DNA from 2 places in the Amycolatopsis australiensis genome. Region 1 is predicted to be linked to the other one. Evidence: riboswitches for the same ligand, from Rfam matches in the RefSeq annotation. Region 1 holds a riboswitch; the other holds the start of a gene.
The links. A riboswitch is a leader RNA that binds a small molecule or an ion and turns the genes downstream of it on or off. The one in region 1 is predicted to bind thiamine pyrophosphate.
Positions count from the first base shown of each region.

Region 2: linked by a shared signal. The riboswitch ahead of BT341_RS12420 (thiamine ABC transporter substrate-binding protein) and the one ahead of thiO (glycine oxidase ThiO) in region 1 are both predicted to bind thiamine pyrophosphate.

Region 1 covers NZ_FPJG01000006.1:1,771,056-1,778,081, reverse strand. Annotated here, with positions in the region: gene BT341_RS09810 (phosphatidylinositol-specific phospholipase C domain-containing protein) at 1-889, opposite strand, end outside; gene thiD (bifunctional hydroxymethylpyrimidine kinase/phosphomethylpyrimidine kinase) at 1,050-1,877, shown strand; gene BT341_RS09800 (MarR family winged helix-turn-helix transcriptional regulator) at 1,874-2,302, opposite strand; gene thiG (thiazole synthase) at 2,400-3,158, opposite strand; gene thiS (sulfur carrier protein ThiS) at 3,160-3,360, opposite strand; gene thiO (glycine oxidase ThiO) at 3,360-4,436, opposite strand; TPP riboswitch at 4,431-4,536, opposite strand; gene thiE (thiamine phosphate synthase) at 4,568-5,227, shown strand; gene BT341_RS09775 (hypothetical protein) at 5,233-5,982, opposite strand; gene BT341_RS09770 (threonine ammonia-lyase) at 6,129-7,026, shown strand, end outside.
Region 2 covers NZ_FPJG01000006.1:2,315,390-2,322,415, forward strand. Annotated here, with positions in the region: gene BT341_RS12390 (AAA family ATPase) at 1-316, shown strand, start outside; gene BT341_RS12395 (DUF1737 domain-containing protein) at 338-529, shown strand; gene BT341_RS12400 (AlkA N-terminal domain-containing protein) at 537-1,952, opposite strand; gene ychF (redox-regulated ATPase YchF) at 2,055-3,137, shown strand; gene BT341_RS12410 (DUF1330 domain-containing protein) at 3,245-3,535, shown strand; gene BT341_RS12415 (4a-hydroxytetrahydrobiopterin dehydratase) at 3,902-4,186, opposite strand; TPP riboswitch at 4,219-4,326, shown strand; gene BT341_RS12420 (thiamine ABC transporter substrate-binding protein) at 4,350-5,399, shown strand; gene BT341_RS12425 (ABC transporter permease) at 5,495-7,026, shown strand, end outside.

The sequences.
Region 1 (7,026 bases):
TGTGGGCGTCGATCGCCGGGGCCACGTTCTGCGCGTCCGTCATCACCAGGTAGTAGTGATCGGCGTCGTACCACCACGGGCCCGTCTGCGTCACCCACGCGCTCGCGTCGCCGTCGAACACCACGAACCACGGCTTCAAGTCGGCCGTGTACTTGTCCCGCGGATCTCCCGCCGCCGCGCCGTGGACGGTCGGGAAGATGTTCGCCTCACCCAGCCGGCCCGCGTTCTTGAGGCCCACCAGGTACCGCGCGTACTCGACGTCGGTGTGCAGCGTGTCGGTCGGGTTCCCCTCCTCGACCGTGCCCGGGATGATCTCCGTGATCACCCGGCCGCGCAACGCGTCCACGGACGGCCAGTTGTCCGCCTTCGCCGCGTCGTCGAGCGTGCCGTAGCCGCCCAGCAGTTCCGCCGGGCGGAACGCGACGCTGCCGAGGTGCGCGCGGAACGTGGCGTCCAGCTCGTCCGGACCCAGGCCGGTGTTGTCCGAGAAGCCGGTTTTCATCTCGATCTTGAGCGTGAGCGGCGTGTGCCCGGGGTGGGCGGCGAGCCAGATCCGGATGTCGTCGAGGCAGTATTCGAGGTTCTTGTTCGTGCCACCGGAGTACAGCTGCGACGCCGACGTCGCCGCGACGCAGTTGTTCTGGTTCCCCAGCGGGTTCGAGTGGCTGACCTTCCACTCGTGCGTGAAGAAGTCCGGCCAGACGTCCAGCTCGATCAGCGACGAACCCGCGTCGAGCGCGCGGGCGAGGTAGTCGTAGGCCGCCGGGTCGTACGTGTTGTGCACGCCGACCGTCGTGACGTGGGAAAGCTTCGGGCTGTCGGCGTTCGCGGCCGTGGCCCCGGAGAGCGTGAGCGCCGCCGTGAGGAGTGCCACCGAGAAGAGCTTCATCCAGGCTCCTTCGAACTGGTGAGTAGCCCCCACAATGTGCCACCGTGGTTGACTGTCGGTGAAGCAAAAGCGGCCGCTGATCCAATACTGTGACGCGAAGCGTCCCCGTTGCGGGTGGTGGCGGCGGCATGGATGGACTAGACCAGAAGTCGGGTAGAAGATGACCTCGAGCCCTCCCTCCGCGCTCACCATCGCGGGGTCGGACTCCGGCGGCGCCGCCGGGCTGCAGGCGGACCTGCGCACCTTCCTGACCTGCGGCGTGCACGGCTTGGTCGCGGTCACCGCCGTCACCGTCCAGAACACCCTGGGCGTGCACGACCGCGCCGACCTGCCGCCGCACATCGTGGCCGGGCAGATCGAAGCCGTCGCGGCGGACATGGGTGTCGGCGCGGCGAAGACGGGCATGCTGGCGTCGGCCGGGATCATCCACGCCGTCGCGGCCGCGTGTGACAAGGCCGGGATCGGACGCGACGAGAAGATCCCGTTCGTCGTCGACCCGGTCGCGGCGTCGATGCACGGGCACCCGCTGTTCGACGAAGCCGGCCTGGTGGCCCTGCGCGACGAGCTGCTGCCGCGCGCGACGGTCCTGACGCCGAACCTCGACGAAGTCCGCCTGCTCACCGGCATGACGGTGACCGACCGCGAAGGCATGCACACGGCCGCGGTGGTGCTGCACCGGATGGGCCCGCGCTACGTGCTGGTCAAGAGCGGCCACCTGCAGGCCGACCCGGAGTGCGTCGACCTGCTCTTCGACGGCTCCACGTTCGTGGAGCTACCGGGACAGCGCTACGCGACCCCGCACACCCACGGCGCGGGCGACACGATGGCTTCGGCGCTGACGGCCGGCCTCGCGAAGGGGATGTCCGTCGAGGACGCGGCCCGCTACGGCAAGTGGTTCGTCTCGCACGCCGTCGAGCACGCCTACCCGATGGGCGCGAAGGTCGGCCCGGTCTCGGCGTTCTGGCGGCTGGCTCCGGAGGACCGTTAGTCGTCCGCGATCAGGGCTTCCAGCGCCGGGATCGCCGCCGTCAGGGCTTCGCGGTGCTCCGGCGAAAGGCGGTCGAGGCGCCGGTTCAGCTCCTGCACCCGCGTCGACCGGACGCCCGAGACGAGCCGCTCGCCCTCCTCCGTCGCCTTCGCCAGCCACGCCCGGCGGTCGACCGGGTCGGATTCGCGGCTGACGTACCCCGCCTCGACCAGGGACGCGATGATCCGCGACATCGTGGCCGCCGCGACGCCTTCCTTGGCCGCGAGGTCGCCGAGCCGGAGCTGGCCCGCGTGCACCAGCGTCGCGAGCGCCGAGATGGCGCCGTGGCCGGGGCCGGGCACGCCGGCCTGGCGCAGTGACCGGGACAGCCTGCCCACGGCGAGGTACAACCTGCCCGAGACGTCCTGGACCGAGGTGCTGGTCACGGCTGGCTCCTTCTGCCCTGCCCCGCCGCGGATGCGCCGGAAAGTGCCGTCCACCTTACGTGCTCGCCGTGCACGTTCGGCGTTAAGCCACCCGCGTTCACCGGGGTGGACTCGACGCCTGGGCCCAGAACCGCTGCGGCACCCGCCCCGCGCCCCTGGCCAGGTGACCGGCGACGACGGCCGCGCGCATGGCCGCGGCCATCCGTTCGGGGTCCGCCGCCCGGGTGACGGCGGTGGACAGCAGGACGGCGTCGCAGCCCAGCTCCATCGCCAGCGTCGCGTCCGAGGCCGTACCGATTCCGGCGTCCAGGATCACCGGGACGCCCGCCCGCGCGACGATCAGCTCGATGTTGTGCGGATTCCGGATGCCGAGGCCGGTGCCGATCGGCGCGCCCAGCGGCATCACCGCCGCGCAGCCGGCCTCCTCCAGGCGCAGCGCGAGCACCGGGTCGTCGTTCGTGTAGGCGAACACGGTGAACCCGTCGGCGGCCAGCCGTTCGGCGGCGTCGAGCGTCTCGATCGGGTCCGGCAGCAGCGTGCGGTCGTCGGCGTGCACCTCGAGCTTGATCAGGTCGGTTTCCAGCGCCTCCCGCGCGAGCTGCGCGGTGAGGACGGCCTCGGCGGCGGTGCGGCAGCCCGCGGTGTTCGGCAGCAGCTCGATGCCGAGCCGGCGCAGCAGCTCGAGGACGCCCGAGCCGCCTTCGGCGTCGGCGCGGCGCATGGCGACGGTGGTCAGCTCGGTGCCGGAGGCGACCAGCGCGCGTTCGAGCACGGCGAGGTTGGCCGCGCCGCCGGTGCCGATGATCAGCCGGGACGACAGCTTGCAGGACCCGATGACCAGCGGTTCTTCGGACATTTCAGCCTCCCTGGACCGCGGTGAGCACGTCGACGCCCGCGCCCTTGGGCACGGTGGTCGTCGGCCAGTCGGTGCGGCGGACGACGACGCCGTCGACCGCGACGGCGATGCCGGGCCGCTGCCCGCCCGAGGCGTCCAGGACGTCGGCGACGGTCGCGCCGTCCGGGAACTCCGTCCACTGGCCGTTGAGCTTGATCTCCATCACACGTGCTCCTTCTGGTGCAGGCGGGCGGGGGACGCCGCGTCGACGCCTTCGGGCGGTTCCTCCCCCTCGAGCCAGGCGACCACGGCGTCCGCGGTCACCGGGGCCATCAGCAGGCCGTTGCGGTGGTGCCCGGTCGCGGCGAAGACGCCGTCGTCCAGGACGCCGATGTAGGGCAGGACGTCCCGGCTGCCGGCCCGCAGGCCGGCGGCGGTCTCGACCAGCTCGTACTCGGTGATCGCGGGGAAGACGCGTTCGGCGCCTTCGAGCAGCTCGCGCACACCGCGGGCGGTGACGGACTGGTCGAACCCGGCCTCGTACTGGGTGGCGCCGAGGACGAGCTCGGAGGCGCCGCGCGGGACGAGGTAGATCGGGCGGCCCTCGACGACGGCCCGGATCGTGCGCGCCGGCGGCGGCAGGCAGCCGCGACGCGGCCGGAGCCGGAGGATTTCGCCCTTGAGCGGGCGGACGGCGCCGGCCAGCCGCGGGTGCAGCCGCCCGGTCCACGCGCCCGCGGCGAGCACGACGGCACCGGCGTCCGGCAGGGTCTCGACGCGTTCGCGGACGAACCGGACGCCGTGCCGCACACAGGCGGCGTGCAGCGCCTCGAGCAGCTTCCGGTTGTCCACGGCCAGGTCGCCGGGCACATGCAGTCCACTTCGGACGGATCCGGCGCCCGGTTCCAGCCGCTTGGCCTCCCGGCCGGTGAGGCGTTCGGCCGCGCGGCCGATCGAGTGCAGGTAGCCGGCGAGGATGTCGAGGTGGCCGGCGTCGGCGCTGTCGAAGGCGACCACCAGCGTCCCGTGCTCGGCCAGGCCGGGGTCGACGCCTTCTTTCCCGAGGTCGCGGGCGAAGCCGGGCCAGCGGCGCAGGGACTCCTCGCCGAGGCGGAGCACGTCCTCCTCGCCCGGCCAGGCCTCGGTGACGGGGGCGAGCATGCCGCCGGCGAGCCAGGACGCGCCGCCGCGGACGGGTTCGGGGTCGTACAGGGTGACTTCGCGGCCGGTGCGCGCCGCGCGCCACGCCGCGGACAGGCCGATCACGCCGCCGCCGACCACTGCCAGGTTGTTCGTCATGGGAATCACGCTCCCTGCGCCGGCATGACCCGGATCAGGTTCCACGGTCGGAGCGGCAGCTCCCTCTCAGCCCGTGCCCCGGGCTCCCGTGCGGACGCCTCCACCCTAACGCGCGGGGTACGGTCGCCGCTATGCCCGCCCTTTCCGGTGACAAGATCCGCGCCCGGCTCGACGCCGCGCGCCTGTACCTGTGCACGGACGCCCGAACCGACCGCGGCGACCTGGCCTCCTTCGCCGACGCGGCGCTGGCCGGCGGCGTCGACGTCATCCAGCTGCGCGACAAGACCGGCGCCTTGGAGGCGAAGGGCGAGATAGCGGCGCTGGAGGTGCTGGCGGAGGCGTGCGCGCGGCACGGCGCGCTGCTGTCGGTGAACGACCGGGCGGACGTGGCGCTGGCGGTCGGCGCCGACGTGCTCCACCTCGGCCAGGACGACATCCCGGTGCCACTGGCCCGCCGGATCCTCGGCGACGAGGTGGTGATCGGCCGGTCGACGCACTCGGTCGAGCAGGCACTGGCGGCCGCCGGGGAGCCGGGAGTGGACTACTTCTGCACGGGCCCGTGCTGGCCGACGCCGACGAAGCCGGGACGCCCGGCGCCGGGCCTGGACCTGGTCCGCTCGGTGGCGGCGTCGGCGGTGACCCGCCCCTGGTTCGCGATCGGCGGAATCGATCAGCCCCGGCTGCCGGAGGTCCTCGACGCCGGGGCGTCACGCATCGTGGTGGTCCGGGCGATCACCGAAGCCGAGGACCCGGCCGCCGCGGCCCGGGCGCTGCGGGCCTGCCTGCCCTGACCCGGTCACGGAGTCGGCGTCGGGGCGGCGGCCTTGCTGGTCGGCGCGGTCGTCGTCGCCGGGGCGGAGGTCGACGGCTGCTGCGTCGTCGTGCTCGGGGTCGGCGTCGGGGACTCCGTCGACGTCGTCGGGGCCGTCGACGTCTGCGTCGGGGTGGTGGTCGTCCCCGTCGGGGACACCTGGGTGTCGTCCGTCGACGTCGGCGGGGTCTTCGACGGGGTGGGGTCCGGCCGGCCGCTTCCGCCGCCGCCGAAGATCTTGCCGATGCCCGTGCCCGTTCCGCCCGCCACCTTGCCGTCGGTGGCCGCGTCCACGCCCACCATCGCCACGATCGCCACCGCGAACGCGACCACGCTCGTGCCGATGATCAACGGCCAGCGCAGTTTCCGCAGCCGGTCGGACAGCCGTGCGGGGGTCTCCTCAGGTGGCTTCAGCCGGACCGTCGGCTGGTCCGTGATCGGCACCTCCGCCGCCGACGGCACCTCGGGCACCCGCCGCCGGATGCCGGACGTCGCCAGCTGGCGCGCCTTGAGCGCCGCCTCGCGGGTGCGCTGCAACGAGCGCAGGTACAGTTCGCTGCCGACCGTCGACACCACGCTCGCCACGCCGGCGCCGACCACCGTGCCCGCCACACCGAGCGTCGAGCCCAGCAGCGCCGCCGTCACCGCCGCGAGCGCCGCCGCCAGCACCTGCGCGATCCTCAGGCCGGACTTCTCTTCCTTCGCTTCGGAAGCCGCTGCGTTCTCCTTCGTCATGATCCCGATCTGGTAGTCCGTGTTCTCCCCTGTTCAACGTGTAAGGCGTGCGAAGCACTCCCCGCGTTGCCGGAGCGTGAGGAGCACCACTCCAACTGTCCATTTTAGACACTCCGCGGCGGGCGTTTTCTTGACATACTCGGCACATGGAACTGGTGACGATCTCTGACATCGAGGCCGCCGCGGAGCGCGTCCGAGATGTCGCCGTGCGCACGCCCCTGTTGCTCCAGACGTGGGATCCCCGCGGAACCCTGTGGCTCAAACCCGAAAGCCTCCAACCGGTCGGCGCGTTCAAGGTGCGGGGCGCGTTCAACGCGATCGCCACCCTCGACGAGGAACGGCGTACCCGCGGTGTCATCGCCTACTCGAGCGGCAACCACGCGCAGGCAGTCGCGTACGCCGCGCAGCGGTACGGGGTGCCGGCGGTGATCGTCGTGCCGGATGTCGCGCCGCGGATCAAGGTCGAGGCCACCCGTTCCTACGGCGCCGAGGTGATCGAGGTGCCGATCGGCGAACACGAGGCCAAAGCGCACGAACTGGCCACCGAACGCGGGCTGACCCTCGTGCCGCCCTACGACGACGCGGCCATCATCGCCGGCCAGGGCACGGCGGGGCTCGAAATCGCCGAGGACCTCCCGGACGTCGAGGTCGTGCTGGTGCCGGTGAGCGGCGGCGGGCTGGCCGCGGGCGTCGGCACCGCGATCAAGGCCCGCGCCCCGCGGGCCCGGGTGATCGGCGTCGAGCCGGCGCTGGCGGCGGACACGGCCGAGGGGCTGCGGCTGGGCCGCCAGGTGGACTGGCCGCAGGCCGACCGCGCCCGCACGATCGCCGACGGCCTGCGCGCGCAGCCGTCCGAGCTGACCTTCGCCCACCTGCGGAAAGTCGTCGACGACATGGTCACGGTGACCGAGGACGAGATCCGCGAGGCGATGCGCACCCTGGCGCGCAAGGCCCGCCTGGTGGCGGAGCCGAGCGGCGCGGTGACGACGGCGGCGTACCTGTCCCACGCGGGCGAGCTGCCACCGGGACGCACGGTCGCGCTCG
Region 2 (7,026 bases), 540 kb from region 1:
CACGATCCGCCCGGCGAAGACGCTCTCCGGCGGTGAGTCGTTCCTCGCGTCGCTGGCCCTGGCGCTCGGGCTGGCCGACGTCGTCGCCGGCGAGACCGGCGGCGCGCTGCTGGACACGCTGTTCGTCGACGAGGGATTCGGCACGCTGGACGCCGAAACCCTCGACGTCGTGATGAACATCCTCGACGAGCTCCGCGCGGGCGGCCGGGTGGTCGGCCTGGTCTCGCACGTCGAGGAGCTGCGGCAGCGCATCCCGACGCGGCTGCGGGTCCGCAAGTCCCGCACGGGCTCGACCTTGGAGGTGCGCGCCGGCTGACGGCTCGGACAAGATGAAGGCATGACGGACCAGCCGCCGAACGGCCTGCCCCGCTACCGCCTGCTCACCGGCCCGGACGACGCGAAGTTCTGCCACCGGGTCAGCGAGGCGCTCGAACTCGGTTACCGCCTGCACGGCTCGCCGGCCGCGACGTTCGACGGCGGCCAGGTGATCGTCGCGCAGGCGCTGCTGTGGCGGGGCGAGCAGGGCTGACGGCGCGTCAGGCCGCCGCGTGCCGGAGGTACATCGCGGCGTAGGAACACCAGGGCGTCCAGCTCCGCGCGCGCTCCGGCAGTGAGTCCGGCGCGATGCCCAGGGCCGTGGCGCCCCGCCGGACCGTGGCGTCCTCGGCCAGCAGGACGTCCGGGGCGCCGAGGACGCGCATGAGCACGTAGTCCGCCGTCGACGCGTCGAGGCCCGGGCACGCCAGCAGCTCGGCCCGGAGTTCGGCCGCCTCCCGGCCGACGTGCACGTCCAGGCGGCCTTCGGCCAGTGCGGACGCGACGCTGGTCACCGTCTCCGAGACCTGCGCGGCCGCGATCCGGGCCGCGTCCGGGAAGAGCCGCGTGACGCCCCACTCGGCCGGGACCTCGTCGCCGAGCGACGCCACCTCGGCGCTTCGCGGGCCGAGCAGGGCGCGCAGCAGCAGCTCCTCGCCGTCGACGGCGCCCGGCACCCGGATGCCGGGCACGGCCGTGACGACCGGGGCCAGCGCCGGGTCCGCGCCGAGGACCCGCGTGACCGCGGACGGGTCGGCGTCGAGGTCGAGCAGCCGGCGCACCCGGCTGACCGCGCTGCCGAGGTCACGCAGGTCGGCCAGCGACAGCTCGCAGCGCACGTGGTCGGGCTGCGGCGTCAGCCGTACGACGCCGGTGCCGTGGGGCAGCCGCAACGTCCGGGCGTAGGACTCCGAAGTGAGGTCTTCGACGCCCGCAACCGCGTGAGCTGCGAAGTAGCGAAGCAACCCAGCCGCGTCGAACGGCGGCCTGAACGGCAACCGCAGGCTGAGCCGCGTCCCGCTGACGTCGCCCTCGCGTCTGCGACGCGACGCAGCGAAGGCGCGAAGCTGCGAAGGAGTCGTCGCGAAGACTTCGCGGATGGTCTCGTTGAACTGCCGGACGCTGGAGAAGCCCGCCGCGAACGCGACGTCCGTCAGCGGCAGCTCGGACATTTCGATGAGCAGGCGGGCCGAGTGCGCCCGGTGGGCGCGGGCCAGCGCGAGCGGCCCCGCGCCCAGCTCGGCGGTGAGCACCCGGCCGAGCTGGCGTTCCGAGTAGCCGAGCCGGCGCGCGAGGCCGGGGACGCCTTCGCGTTCGACGGTCCCGTCGGAGATCAGGCGCATCGCCCGCGCCGCGAGGTCGGCGCGCACGTTCCAGTCCGGCGACCCGGGCACGGCGTCGGGCAGGCAGCGGCGGCAGGCGCGGAAGCCGTTGGCCTGGGCGGCCGCCGACGTCGGGAAGAAGCGGACGTTCTGCGCCTTCGGCGTCGACGCCGGGCAGGACGGGCGGCAGTAGATGCCGGTCGTGCGGACCGCCATGATGAACTGGCCGTCGAAGCGCGAGTCGCGGGCGGTGACCACGCGGTAGCAGCGTTCGGTGTCCCGCCAGAGCGCGGGCGGCTCGGTTGTCGTGACCATGCCTTCGAGCATGCCAGCAGGTCAGCGCGGTCGCTGGCGGAAATCCGACGCGGCGTTGGGTGCGTGGGGCCCGGGCGGGGCGGGCACGTAGACTGCGAGGTCGTGAGCCTCACCCTCGGTATCGTCGGCCTGCCCAACGTCGGCAAGTCCACTCTGTTCAACGCGCTGACCCGCAACGACGTGCTCGCCGCGAACTACCCGTTCGCGACGATCGAGCCGAACGTCGGCGTGGTGCCGCTGCCGGACCCCCGGCTGGACAAGCTGGCCGAGCTGTTCCACTCGGAGAAGACCGTCCCGGCGGTGGTGTCCTTTGTGGACATCGCGGGCATCGTCAAGGGCGCGTCCGAGGGTGCCGGGCTGGGCAACAAGTTCCTCGCGAACATCCGTGAGGCCAATGCCATCTGCCAGGTCATCCGCGTGTTCGACGACCCGGACGTGGTGCACGTCGACGGCCGGATCGACCCGTCGAGCGACATCGAGACGATCAACACCGAGCTGATCCTCGCCGACCTGCAGACCCTCGACAAGGCGCTGCCGCGGCTGGAGAAGGAAGCGCGGACGAAGAAGGAGAACAAGCCCGCGCTGGACAACGCGCAGAAGGCGAAGGAGATCCTCGACGCCGGCCGCACGCTCTTCCAGGCACAGAAGGAGGTCGACTTCGCGGCGCTGCGCGAGCTGAGCCTGCTGACCACGAAGCCGTTCCTGTACGTGTTCAACGCCGACGAGTCGGTGCTCACCGACGAGGCCCGCCGCGAAGAGCTGACCAAGCTGGTCGCCCCGGCGGACGCGGTGTTCCTCGACGCGAAGGTCGAGGCGGAGCTGCTGGAGCTGGACGACGAGGAGTCGGTCCGCGAGCTGCTGGAGTCGGTCGGCCAGCCGGAGCCGGGCCTGTACTCGCTGGCCCGCGCGGGCTTCCACACGCTCGGCCTGCAGACGTACCTGACGGCGGGCCCGAAGGAATCCCGCGCGTGGACGATCCCGCAGGGCGCGACGGCCCCCCAGGCGGCGGGGGTGATCCACACGGACTTCGAGCGCGGCTTCATCAAGGCGGAGATCGTGTCGTTCGACGACCTGATGGAGGCCGGCTCGATGGCGGCGGCGCGGGCGGCGGGCAAGGTCCGCATGGAGGGCAAGGACTACGTCATGGCCGACGGCGACGTGGTCGAGTTCCGTTTCAACGTGTGAGCCGTTGCGGCTCCGGATGCCCGACGATCGACCTGGACGACGGCGGAGGCCAGCCGGGTAGCGACGGCACCACGCTCCGGCCGTCCGGCTCTGCCACGCTCGGCGGCGTGACCGCTTACGTGATCTCCGAAGTCGAAGTCCTCGACGAAGCCCAAGCCCGGCGTTACCGCGAGCTGGCCCAGGCCTCGATCGAGGCGCACGGTGGGCGTTACCTCGCTAGAGGGGCGGTCCCGGCCGCGCTCGAAGGACCGGCCGGCGACGGCCGTCTCGTCATCGTCGAGTTTCCCGATCGGGGGACCGCAGAACGCTGGTACGGCTCCGATGAGTACGCCGCCGCCCTCGGGATCAGGGCGACGGCGCTTCGGCGACGGCTGCTGCTCGTCGACGGGGTCGGCTAGCCGAGGAGGCCCAGCAGCGCGATCGCGATCAGGACCACCGCCGGGGCGAGGGCGTTGATCCAGGCGCGCTGGGCGGGGGTGGGGGCGGCGGGGCTGTTCATGGCGTTCCCAAGGTCGGACCGATGCTTCCGCAGGAACAGCGCGCCGATCACGTCCCGCGTTAGCAGGTGTGATCGAACTCTCAGCCGTCCAGGTGATGGCGGTTGCGGGCGGTGAACCAGAGCACGCCGCCGGCCGCCGCCACCATCGACGCGAACGCCGCTGCTCCCACCACGATTGCCTGGGTCATGCTCGTCTCCCTCCTGGAATGGTCCGGTAACCGAGAGACGTCGAAACCCGCGAAAAGTGCACTCAGAGTTACCGGGATCACAGTCCCGAGATGACCGAGTCGATCTGCGCGGCCAGGTCGAAGTCCTTCGCCGTGAGGCCGCCCGCCGAATGCGTGCTGAGCCGGAACGTCAGCGTGCGCCAGCGGATGTCGATGTCGGGGTGGTGGTCGGCCGCTTCGGCCAGCTCCGCGACGCGGTCCACCACCTCGATCGCCTGCGGGAAGCTCGCCAGTTCCACCTCGCGGGAGATCACCGATCCGGATCGGGTCCAGTGCTCACCCAGCCGGGCGTCGGCCTCGGAGTCGCTCAACAGTTCCGTCATGTCTCCATGGTCGTCCGTCCTGGACTACGCTGCACGGTTGCCACGGGAGTCCGGTGAGCCGGGCTGAGAGGCGGGTCACCCCGCGACCGTTCGCACCTGACCGGATCATGCCGGCGAAGGGAGGGCTTTCCCCTCCTCGTCCGGCGAAGTGCAGGAGGGGTAGATGAAACGCAGGGCTGTTCGCGCCGCGACGGCCATCGCCGCCGTCAGCGCCGTCGCCGCGGGGTGCTCGCTGTCGGACGGTGACGGTGGCACGCAGCAGACGCCCACCGTCACCCTCGTGACGCACGATTCGTTCCTGGCGCCGCAGGAGGTGCTCGACGCCTTCCAGCGGCAGTCCGGCATCAAGATCTCCGTGCTCAAGCAGGGTGACGCCGGTTCGCTGACCAACAAGCTCGTGCTCACCAAGGCCAACCCGGTCGGCGACGTCGCGTACGGCGTCGACTCGACCTTCGCCTCGCGCGCCCTGCAGGAAGGCGTCTTCGAGCCCTACACGAGCCCGGAGGCCGACCGCGGCCCGCAGCGCTACGCCGTCGACCCCGAGCACCGCCTGTCCGCGGTCGACGTCGGCGACGTCTGCGTCAACGTCGACACGAACTACTTCGCCGCCAAGGGCATCCCGGCGCCGGCCGGCTACGACGACCTCGCCGACCCCAAGTACAAGGACCTGCTGGTCGCCGAGGACCCGGCCACGGCGTCGCCCGGGCTGGCGTTCCTCCTCGGCACCATCGCGAAATACGGCGATGGTGGCTGGAAGGACTACTGGACCAGGCTGAAGGCCAACGGCGTCAAGGTCGTCAGCGGCTGGGAAGAGGCCTACACGAAGGACTTCTCCGGCTCGTCCGGCAAGGGGCCGCGGCCGATCGTCGTCTCCTACGCGTCGTCGCCCGCCGCCGAAATCGGTGATGACGGCAAGCCGCGCACCAAGGCGCTGCTCGACACCTGCTACCGGCAGGTCGAGTACGCCGGCGTGCTGGCGAACGGCAAGCAGGTCGAGAACGCGCGCAAGGTCGTCGACTTCCTGCTCTCGCAGCAGTTCCAGGCGACCGTCGCGGCCAACATGTACGTCTACCCGGCGCGCCAGGGCGTCGACCTGCCCGCCGGCTGGGCGCAGGTCGCGCCGCTGCCGCAGAAGCCGCAGACGCTGCCCGCCGACCAGGTGCAGGCCGGCCGCGAGAAGTGGATCGGCGAATGGCGCACGCTCATGCAGTGACACCCGTGGCTCCGCCCCCGGCCGGGGGCTCCGCCACCCGGAAACCAACGGCCCCGCCGCGAACCGCCCGCGGCCTCGGCCTGGCGTTGCTCGGGCTGGCGCCGATCGGGTTCCTGGTCGTCTTCTTCGCCTGGCCGGTGCTGGCGATCGTCGGCCGCGGGTTCGCCGCCGGCGGCCTCGGCGTCGTCCTCGGCGACCCGCGGACGTGGCAGCTGGCCGGGTTCACCGTGGCGACGGCGGCCGCGTCGACGCTGGTCGCCGTGGTCGCCGGCCTGCCCGTGGCGTTCCTGCTCGCGCGGGTGCGGCTGCCCGGCGTCGGCTTGGCGCGGACGCTCGTGCTGGTGCCGTTCGTGCTGCCGACGGTCGTCGTCGGGCTCGCCTTCCGCGCGCTCTGGCCGGACGGTGGCGTGCTGCCGATCGTGCTGGCCAACGCCTTCTTCAACGTCGCGGTCGTCGCACGGACCGTCGCCGGGCTGTGGGCGCGGCTGGACGGACGGACGACCGACGCCGCCCGCGCGCTCGGTGCGTCCCCGTGGCGGGCCTTCCGCTCGGTGACGCTGCCCGCGCTCGCGCCGGCGATCGCGTCCGCCGCGGCCGTCGTCTTCCTGTTCTGCGCCACCAGTTTCGGCGTCGTGCTCATCCTCGGCGGCGCCCGGTACCGGACCCTGGAAACCGAGATCTACCTCCGGACGGTCGACCTCCTGGACCTCTCCGGCGCCGCCGCGCTGTCGCTGATCCAGTTCACCGCCGTGGTCGCGGCGCTGGTCGTCGGCGGGCTGGCGCGGCGGCGCAAGGACGGCGCCCGGATCGGATCCGGCCGCGCGGGGTGGCCGAGCGGCGGCGAATGGTGGGTCGTCGGCGCGGCGGGCGTCGTGCTCGCGCTGCTGCTGACGCCGATCGTCGCGCTCCTCGTCGAGTCGGTGTCCACAGCGGACGGCTGGAGCCTCGCCGGCTTCCGGGCCCTCACGAGTACCGGCGAGAAGGGCGCGCTGCAGGTGTCCGGCTGGGACGCCGCGCTCAACTCGCTGAAGGTCGCGATCGACGCGACACTGCTCGCGATGGTCGTCGGCGTGCTGGCGTCCGTCGTCCTCGTGGCACTGCGGCGATCGCCCGCGAAAGCCGCGCGCGGGCTGGGCGAGACGATGGACGCCGTCCTGATGCTGCCGCTCGGGGTGTCCGCGGTGACGGTCGGGTTCGGCTACCTCGTGACGCTCGACGCGCTGCCCGGCGACCTCCGCACGTCGCCCTACCTCGTCCCGCTGGCCCAGGCGCTGGTGATCATCCCGCTGATCGTGCGGATGGTGCTGCCGGTGCTGCGCTCGGTCGACGTCCGGCTGCGGCAGGCCGCCTCGACGCTCGGCGCGAGCCCGCTGCGGGTGTGGCGGGAGATCGACCTGCCGCTGACGCTGCGGCCGCTGGTCGCCGCGGCGGGGTTCGGGTTCGTCGTCGCGCTCGGCGAGTTCGGCGCGACCAGCTTCCTGGCCCGGCCGACGGCGCCGACGCTGCCGGTCGCGGTCGCGACGCTGATGGCGCGCCCGGGCGAGCTGAACAACCAGATGGCCTACGCGGCGTGCGCGCTGCTGATGCTCGTGACGGTGCTGGCGGTCGCGCTGATCGACCGGCTCGG